2 regions of the Microbulbifer sp. MLAF003 genome follow, and region 1 is predicted to be linked to the other one. Evidence: predicted binding sites of a transcription regulator. Region 1 holds the regulator's gene; the other holds the start of a gene.
The links. The regulator sigma-54, encoded in region 1, starts transcription at its own class of promoters, with help from an activator protein. The targets are predictions, from matches to a motif close to TGGCACANNNNTTGCNNT.
Positions count from the first base shown of each region.

Region 2: a site for sigma-54 is predicted at 1,584-1,601, ahead of glnL (nitrogen regulation protein NR(II)). Genes of this name have one in related genera too.

Region 1 covers NZ_CP120232.1:1,099,071-1,104,015, reverse strand. The annotation lists gene P3339_RS05325 (KdsC family phosphatase) at 1-447, shown strand, start outside; gene lptC (LPS export ABC transporter periplasmic protein LptC) at 447-1,013, shown strand; gene lptA (lipopolysaccharide transport periplasmic protein LptA) at 1,072-1,548, shown strand; gene lptB (LPS export ABC transporter ATP-binding protein) at 1,648-2,373, shown strand; gene P3339_RS05305 (RNA polymerase factor sigma-54) at 2,565-4,022, shown strand; gene hpf (ribosome hibernation-promoting factor, HPF/YfiA family) at 4,210-4,500, shown strand; gene ptsN (PTS IIA-like nitrogen regulatory protein PtsN) at 4,504-4,945, shown strand, end outside.
Region 2 covers NZ_CP120232.1:231,487-236,431, forward strand. The annotation lists gene glnA (glutamate--ammonia ligase) at 1-481, shown strand, start outside; gene P3339_RS01125 (DUF4124 domain-containing protein) at 693-1,343, shown strand; gene glnL (nitrogen regulation protein NR(II)) at 1,675-2,757, shown strand; gene ntrC (nitrogen regulation protein NR(I)) at 2,761-4,167, shown strand; gene P3339_RS01140 (PAS domain-containing protein) at 4,326-4,658, shown strand; gene P3339_RS01145 (peroxiredoxin) at 4,726-4,945, opposite strand, start outside.

The sequences.
Region 1 (4,945 bases):
TTTGACAATAGTGGTAATGAGCTCAAGACATTCAATACACTGGATGGACATGGAATTAAAATGCTGCAGAACTCTGGAGTGAGAGTAGCCATCATCACAGGCAGGCGCAGCAGCGTAGTCGAACGCCGCGCTCATGACCTAGGTATTAAAAAGCTGATCCAAGGCCGGGAAGACAAATTTGCAGCACTAAAAGAGCTACTCGCTGATGAGCCCTGTCGCCTTGAAGATATTGCGTATATCGGCGATGACTACCCGGACCTGCTGGTGATGACGCATATTGGTTGCCCTATCGCACCCCCCAATGCTGCTCCTCCTGTGAAAGACCGCGCCTTGTGGATAACCAGTTCCCGAGGTGGCGAGGGCGCTGTCCGTGAAGTCTGTGATCGCATCATGCTGTCCCAGGGTACTTTTGACGCAGCCTTAGCACCTTATATCGGAGAGCAGTGATGCGCACCTGGTTGCCACTTTTATTTGTGGTAGCGCTCATCAGCGCAGGACTCTGGTTTTCCGAAAGCCCTCCGGAGCAGTTGCTGGGAATCCGTCCAACGCCTCAACAACAGGGCCGTGCTGCCGATTTGATAATCCGCGATGCCAAAACTCGTCATTTTAATGAGGAAGGAAATCTAGCCTACCGAGTTGATGCAGAACAAATTACCTATTACCAGTTCAAGCGCCGAGACAGGGCCGAACTCACCGAGCCTCGAATGCTTTTCTTCCAGGAAGACCAGCCGAAGTGGCGCACTGAGTCCAGGCAGGGAGCAGCATATAACCGTGGTGAGCGTGTTGTTTTAAGTGGTGATGTAGAAATTGATGAACTCCCTTCTCCTGGTGGTATCAAACTGGAGACATCAAGCATCACTATTTTGCCAGATAAGGAATTCGCCGAAACAGACAAAATTGTTACTATTAGCTCGGGTCCTAACCAGACTAAAGGAAAGGGAATGCGCGCATACCTAAATGAAGACCGGGTGGAAATCCTATCCGATGTAAAGAGTAACTATGATCCCAAGTAAACTTTGCCACTACCTAGTCAAGAGTTCCGCGTTCACCATGCTTCTGATTGCGACGTCAATGGCAAACGCACTCCCCGAAGACCGCCAACAGCGCATTAATATTAGCTCGGATGCGATGAATGCGGGTTTAAGCAGCAACCTAGTGGTTTATAACAATAACGTAGTGATAACCCAAGGCTCTTTAAAGATAGAGGCGGACCGAGTAGAGGTTTATTTCACCCCGGAAAAGGAAATCAGTCGTGTTATTGCCTTAGGCAAACCTGCACGCTTCCAACAGAAAATACTGGAAGGCGAGAACCCGATAAAAGCACGGGCTCAGCGCATCGAATATGCAGTCGCCTCTGAAGAGCTACAACTTACCGGGAAGGCCTACGTAGATCGTGACGGCAACACCTTAACCGCAGAGAAAATTGACTACGACCTAACTACCGAACAAATGAGCGCCCAGGGTCAAGCTGGCAAACGGATAGAGATGATCTGGCAGCCAGAGAAAAAAGATGGAAGCCAGACTCCAAGCAACGACGGCAGCCAGTAAAGACATTACCCAGAGCCGTAAAAAGTAAAGATTTCATCTATCACCCTCTTCACCGGCGAGCGTTTGTGCTCGCAACATGGACAGATTTCGGTAAATACTATGCCAACGCTGAAGGCGTTACACCTAGCCAAGCAATACAAGAAAAGAAAAGTCGTTCAGGACGTATCCGTCAGTGTCTCTAGCGGACAGGTCGTCGGTCTCCTTGGGCCTAACGGTGCAGGTAAAACCACATGCTTCTACATGATTGCTGGCCTGGTCCAGGCTGATGCTGGTCAGGTATTGATCGATGATGAGGATATAACCCGGCTATCCATGCATGGCCGCGCCAGAAAGGGAATTGGCTACCTCCCCCAGGAAGCCTCCGTTTTTCGCCGCCTATCCGTTCGGGATAATATCCTAGCCATTCTAGAAACCCGCAAAGACTTAACCCGCGCCGAGCGCCAACAGCAAGCACAGGAGCTACTCCAGGAGTTCAATATCACACATATTGAAAACAGTCTGGGAATGGCCCTCTCTGGCGGGGAACGCCGTCGGGTAGAAATTGCCCGCGCCCTAGCAACAAACCCCAGCTTCGTACTGCTGGACGAACCTTTCGCTGGGGTGGACCCTATTTCCGTCAATGACATCAAGGAGATAATCCGCCATTTGCGAGATCGTGGAATCGGCGTCTTAATTACCGATCACAACGTGCGAGAGACGCTGGATATCTGCGAGACTGCCTATATCGTTAGTGAGGGTCATATTATTGCAGCGGGCACTCCAGATGAGGTGCTGGCCAACCAGCAGGTACGCGAAGTCTATTTGGGACATGAATTTACCATTTAGAGACAGATCGCTACATTTGTCACCAGACATCTTGAATATTGACAAAATTAATCGCCGAAAGAGCTACTTAACAATAAGGCAGCCAATCTAACCGGCATGCTTATTGCTTGTAATACTTTTTAGGCCGGGGTAGTCTGCGCCATCTGAGGTTATTTATACCTCCATGTGATCTCAGCCTGCAGCACCCCAATATGAAGCAGTCTCTTCAACTAAAGCTCGGTACCCAGCTGACCATGACACCTCAGTTGCAACAGGCAATACGCCTATTGCAGCTTTCGACTTTGGACTTACAACAGGAAGTCCAAGCCGCCTTGGATAGCAACCCGATGCTGGAGGCTGAAACTGACGAAATAGCTTCCAGCGCAGATATCTCAGAGCTACAAGCGGAGCCTATTAACGAACAGGCCACCTCCCCTACTGAGCATACCGTAGAGGAGCGGGATCTCATCGAGAGTGACTGGAGTCAAAGCATTCCTGAAGAGCTTCCCGTAGATTCACGTTGGGATGACGTCTACACCAGCCACAGCGGTAGCACCGAGAACGAAGACCCCAGTTTTGAGCGCAATACCTCTACGGACGGCCTGCAGGATCACCTGCGATGGCAGCTCAACCTGACCACCCTCTCCGAGCTGGACAAATCAATCGGAGAAAATCTGATAGACGGCATAGAACCTAATGGTTTGCTATGCACACCTCTTGATGAAATTGCAAACTCCCTTTCTGTTGGGGAGGATGAGGTGCTTGCTGTGCTCAGGGCTATCCAGCAATTTGAGCCTGCTGGGTGCGGAGCGCGTAATTTACAAGAGTGCCTATTACTGCAGTTACAGCAGCTCCCTGGTGAGACTCCATGGTTAAAACAGGCCCAGTGTATTATCCAGCGCCACCTTGACCTTCTCGGCAAGCGGGATTTCCGTCAGTTAAGTCGGCGCACACGTCTAAATGAAGCCCAACTGGGCGAGGTCATCCGGCTGATCCAAACCCTGAATCCTAATCCAGGTGAGAGATTCGCTGAGCAGGAAGCCACCTATGTGACCCCGGATATTATTGTTTCACGTAGGGAGCTAGGCTGGCAGGCAAACTTAAATCCGGAGATCACCCCCAGAATTCGCGTTAACAGTCACTATGCCTCCATGGTTAAGCGGGCAGACAACTCCAGAGATAACAACTTCCTGCGCGACCACTTACAGGAGGCACGTTGGTTTTTAAAAAGCCTACAGAGCCGCCACGAGACTCTGCTGAAGGTCGCCAATTGCATCGTGGAAAAACAGCAGGGATTCTTTGAAGAGGGACCTGAGGCCATGCGCCCTATGGTACTGGCGGATGTAGCTGAAGCCATTGGCATGCACGAATCTACTATTTCCAGGGTAACCACTCAAAAGTACATGCTCACTCCTCGCGGAACTTTTGAGTTGAAATACTTTTTCTCCAGTCATGTAAGTACTGATTCTGGCGAAGACGCCTCTTCCACTGCTATTCGTGCATTAATTCGCAAACTTATAAATGCGGAAACGCCTCGCAAGCCCCTTTCAGATAACAAAATCACCCAGGAACTGGATCAGCAAGGCATTAAGGTAGCGCGACGCACTGTAGCAAAATACCGGGAATCCATGGGAATTCCCTCTTCCAGTGAGCGAAAACGCCTGGTCTGATCCACAAATATGATTTTTAGACCAACCTAAGAACCTGGGTCACAAACTCGTTGGCACCACACTTCACCCCTCTGCAACCAAACTCCAAACTTTGAGTGTATCCTTCCATTCTGGGCCACTTCCTAGTAGGGTTGCGACCCGAAAGGGAGACGTGCCGGTATGTGATGCACCCGATTAGGAGAAATCCATGCAGATCAACATTAGTGGTCACCACGTCGATGTTACCTCACCAATGCGCAGCTACTGCGAAAGCAAGCTGGAGAAGCTCTCTCGGCATTACGACAATATTACTAACGCTCAGGTTATCCTATCCGTCGAAAAATTGATCCAAAAAGCAGAGGCCAGAGTACATATAAATGGTCACGACCTCTGTGCCGGCTCGGAAGACAAGGATATGTACGCGGCCATTGACGCTCTGACTGATAAGCTGGACCGCCAACTGAAGAAGCACAAAGAGAAGTTGCAGAACCACCGCTGAACTATGACACTGGAAGCTTTACTCTCTCCCCGCCTGAGCCTTTGCCATCTGGCGGGGAGTAGCAAAAAATTATTGCTCAATATTGCCCAGGCTATTGCCGAACAATACCCGCAACATGACTCCGATACCATCTTCAACCAATTGATTGCCCGAGAACGCTTGGGATCAACTGGAATTGGGGAGGGGGTTGCGATCCCCCACTGCCGTCTGCCTGGTTGTGAAGAACCAATTGGCGTTCTCTGTACCATTGAGCCTGCAATTGATTTTGACGCCATCGATCGCCAGCCTGTTGATTTGTTATTTGTTCTACTAGTCCCCGAGGATGCGGAACAGCAGCATTTAGAAACTCTGGCCGAGATAGCAGCGCTATTTTCCAATAGCGTAGTAAGAGATAAGTTACGCCAGGCCAAGACCAGCGACGAACTCTACGCACTTGCCATAGATA
Region 2 (4,945 bases), 870 kb from region 1:
CGCGATTTGTAACGCGTCAACTAACTCCTATAAGCGTCTGGTACCGGGCTTTGAGGCGCCGGTTATCCTGGCCTACTCTGCGCGCAACCGCTCCGCTTCCATCCGCATTCCTTACGTAACATCGCCTAAAGGCAAGCGTATCGAGACGCGCTTCCCGGATCCGACTGCCAACCCTTACCTGGCGTTTGCTGCCTTGCTGATGGCAGGTCTAGATGGTATCAAGAACAAGATTCATCCCGGAGATGCCGCCGATAAGGATCTGTACGATCTGCCCCCGGAAGAGCTGGCCGAGTACCCCACCGTAGCTGCCAGTTTGGAAGGAGCGTTGGATGCCCTGGATAAGGATCGTGACTTCCTGACCGAGGGTGGTGTTTTCACCAATGATGCAATCGACGCTTACATTGAATTGAAGCGCGAAGAAGTAGAGCGCCTGAACATGACTACTCACCCGGTTGAGTTTGACATGTACTACTCCGTGTAATAGCGAACGGCATCACACTGGTGCCGCCGAGTTGTTCGCGAAAAGCCCGCGCCGTCCTGGTGCGGGCTTTTTTATTGCGGGTAAACTGTCTATTGGGGAGGTTGATTCTACCGACTGCGAATCTGGTACTTTGAGAAGCAGTTGCCCCATTCAATTGAGGCCCCGACTGGGGCAAGAGAAAAGGAGCGTCCGCGTCGCGGTCGATCACGTTATGGGATTTTTGAGATCGTTTCAGGCACTTTTCCTTGTCGCCCCCCTGATGGCTTTTGCCGGTACCGATGGTGGCAGCAGCTCTGGTGCTATCTACAAGACTGTCGGCCCCGACGGGCGCGTGACTTTCAGTGATACTCCACCAGCCAGTGGTGAGGCGCAAAAGGTAGAGCTGGCCCCAATCAATGTCCAGCCTATCACCCTGCCTCGCCCTCTGCCTTCACGCAAGCTATCCCCTAAAGATGATGTAGAGGATGACGGCAGCAAAGAGAGCTACGCAGGGCCGATGTCAATCCAGATTGTGAGCCCCCTGGATGGCGCAACTATCCCCCCGGGACAGCGTTTTATTCCGCTACAAGTGGATGTGCAACCGTCATATCCAAAGGGTGCCAGCTTTTATGCGGTGGTGGATGGTCAACCCTGGCGCGGCAATTCAACCGGCTCCAGCTTGGATATCTCAGCGCTGGAGCGCGGTAGTCACAGTGTGCAGGCGGTACTTATCGATGCCAGTGGGCGCATTCTGGCTCAATCAAAAGTCATTACTGTTTATGTGCAGCGCCCCAGCGTTGCCCAATTGGATAGCTCTATCCTTCGGGCACCTCAGTCAACCAAAGTGTCACTTGGGCCCAGTTTGGCCCAGTCTCAGCCCTGATTGGTTTGTATTACCGCTATCGTCAAGGGCGTTAGCGGGTCTCCGCTAACAATTCACAGCCCGCCTTTCCCTCCCCAGGCTGATTAAATTTTGACCTTCGCACCATTGTGGTGCATTCTCCTGGCTGAGCTGTGCAGCTCCAATGCTCTTGGGGGTGATTAGGCAAATCCTATCGATTGCGCACTGTAAATGCCCATCAGAAGCAACCAATGTGGGCCTGAATAGCCCTGTGCGCCATTTTGGTTTGCTTTTTGCACTGGCTAGATACAAGGGCTTATCGCGCCGGGTGCTAACCCTACCCCGGCCGCCGCAGAGAACCGGAAACCACTGAATGCTCAATGATCGCCAGCTGCGCCAGCTGTTAGACAGTCTCACTTCAGCCGTTATGGTGCTGGATGACACGTTATCACTCTGTTACTTGAACAATGCGGCCGAGGATTTGCTGGCGGCATCCAGTGCAAGGGTCAGCGGATTGCCGTTGGAAGAGGTCGTGCGAGAATCTGCAGCTGCGCAAAAAGCCATGCGTGATGCGCTGGTCAGTTGTGAAAAATATACGGTGCGCCGCGCTCGTTGGCGTCTGCACAACCTGGATACGCGCACTGTGGATTACTCGGTGAGTCCTGTGCCAGAGCTAGGTGTTTTACTGCTTGAGGTGCAACCTATGGACCGCCTGCTGCGCATTGCACGTGAAGATGCATTGCTCAGTACCCAGGAAACTGCGCGTAACCTGGTGCGGGGCATGGCACATGAAGTGAAGAACCCCCTCGGCGGTATCCGCGGTGCGGCACAACTGCTTCAGAGAGAGTTACCAGATGCCTCTCTGGAAGAGTACACACAGATCATCATTGAGGAGGTGGACCGCCTGCGCAATTTGGTGGACCGCTTGTTGGGACCGCGTCAGCCGGTGAAACTGGCGGAGACCAATGTCCATGAAATCCTGGAGCGAGTGGCACAGCTTCTAGAGGTGGAATGTGATGGTGAACTGAGTATCCGCAGGGATTACGACCCCTCTATCCCGGATGTACCAGCGGATCGCGAACAGTTGATCCAGGCACTGCTGAACATCGCCCGCAATGCGATGCAATCGATAAATGAGAGTATCGGTCTCGCCAGTGGGGAGATGGTATTGCGCACACGGGTCCAGCGCCAATTCACAATTGGTCGTCGCAATTGTCCACTGGTATGCCGTATCGAAATTGAAGATAACGGTCCCGGTATTCCCGAGGAGATCCGTGAGCGGATCTTCTTCCCGATGATATCAGGGCGCGCGGAGGGCTCCGGTTTAGGGCTATCCATATCACAGAACATTATCAGTCAGCATCGCGGCCTAATTAAGTGTGACAGCCGTCCCGGTCGCACGGTATTCCAGATCTATTTGCCGTTGACTATCGAATTAGCCAATACAGGAACCTAGAGAATGAGTAATCGCGTTTGGATAATTGACGACGACAGATCTATCCGCTGGGTGCTGGAGCGGGCGCTTTCTCGGGAGGGGATAGAAACCCAATGCTACGAGAGTGGCGATCGTGCCCTGGATGATTTTTACAGCGATTCACCGGACGTGGTGATTAGCGATATTCGTATGCCGGGCTCCGATGGATTCAAGTTGCTTCAGCGCTTCCAGGCGGAACGTCCAAACATGCCGATAATTATTATGACTGCTCACTCGGATCTGGATAGTGCTGTCGCCGCCTATCAGGGCGGTGCCTTTGAATATCTGCCTAAGCCTTTTGATATTGATGAGGCTGTAGCGGTTACACGCCGTGCCCTGGTGCACGCCAGTGAGCAGGCGCAGGAAGAGCGCATTGAACAGGATAATGGCACCGAGAATAAAGAAATCATTGGTGAAGCGCCGGCGATGCAGGAAGTTTTCCGTGCGATCGGCAGGCTCTCTCACTCAAATATCACTGTATTAATCAATGGTGAGTCTGGCACTGGTAAGGAACTGGTGGCTCAGGCGTTGCACAATCACAGTCCACGAAGGGAAAAACCCTTTATCGCCCTGAATATGGCCGCGATTCCGAAAGACTTGATGGAGTCTGAATTGTTTGGGCATGAGAAAGGCGCTTTTACCGGGGCCAGCTCCCAGCGTGCCGGGCGTTTTGAGCAGGCCAATGGCGGTACCCTTTTCCTGGATGAAATTGGTGATATGCCGGCAGAAACCCAGACGCGGCTTCTGCGAGTATTGGCGGATGGGGAGTTTTATCGGGTTGGCGGACACACTCCGGTAAAAGTGGATGTGCGCATTATTGCCGCCACCCATCAAAACCTTGAGGAGCTGGTACTGCAGCATAAATTCCGCGAAGACCTATTTCATCGCTTGAATGTAATTCGCATTCATATTCCAAGGTTGGCCGATCGCCGTGAAGATATCCCAAGGCTGGTGCGTCACTTCTTCAATGCTGCCGCAAAAGACCTCGGGGTGGAACCAAAAATCCTGACTAAGGAAACAGAGGGTTACCTGTCAGGTTTGGATTGGCCTGGAAATGTACGGCAGCTCGAAAATACTTGTCGCTGGATTACCGTTATGGCCTCTGGCCGTGAAGTACATATCGAAGACTTGCCCCAGGAACTGCACCAACAAGGGCAGGAGAGCGAAACCCCACTGGACTGGCAAAAAGCCCTACGTATTTGGGCTGATCAAGCCCTGTCATCCGGGCGGCGCGAAATACTCAGTGAGGCAGTTCCCGCATTTGAGCGTGCCCTGATCGAGATTGCTTTAAAGCATACGGCCGGGCGCAAGCGTGATGCCGCAGATTTACTTGGTTGGGGACGAAATACCCTGACAAGAAAATTAAAAGAGCTGGAGATTAGCGGCAATTAAGAACTATTTTTGTGCCTCCGGCTATTTCTGACAAAGATGAAATAAGAATTTTCATGTTAATACTCAATGAATGATAAAGGCAAAACCTCCTTTGGCTTTTACACTTGCATTTATTAATGCAGTTCAAATATGAATGTAGTGGCTGGAGATGGAGTTCTATGAACGCTGAAGAGCTTAGAGTTGTTGATAATGTGCCGTTTCTTTTTTGGGTAAAAGATCAAGATGAAAAATATATTTGGGGTAATCGCAAAATTTGCGAGTTGGCCGGTGAGGATGTAGTGGGAAAAACCGACGCTCAACTAACTTGGGCGGAAAATGCTCAAGCTCTGCGAGAGGCGGATAAGCGCGTCTTTGCTTCCGGTGAGCCGGATTATTTGCTAGAGCACGTAATTAAATCCAGTCGAGGTGAGGCTACGTTAAGTGTTTGCAAGTGGCTTGGGGAGTTTGAGGGAGAGAAGTGCTGCTTTGGCATTTCTTTCGTAATAGAATGATGTCATAAATAAAGTTGATTCGGATAAATCTGGCCCTGAGTGCTTCGGGCCAGATTTATTAATATTTTTAGGGCTCACTCTTTTCTATGCCTAGTTTGGCCAGGTTTCTGGCAATATCCTCTGCACTGGTGGCAGGGTTAACGTCTTTATCAATTTTCAGGACTTTCCCATCCTTACCGATATAGACAGTAATACGCCGGGCAATATTGATCATTGGAACTAGCACGCCGTAAGCCTTGGCGACTTCACCTGAAGGATCGCTCAGGAGAGGGAAGTCGGCTTCATTG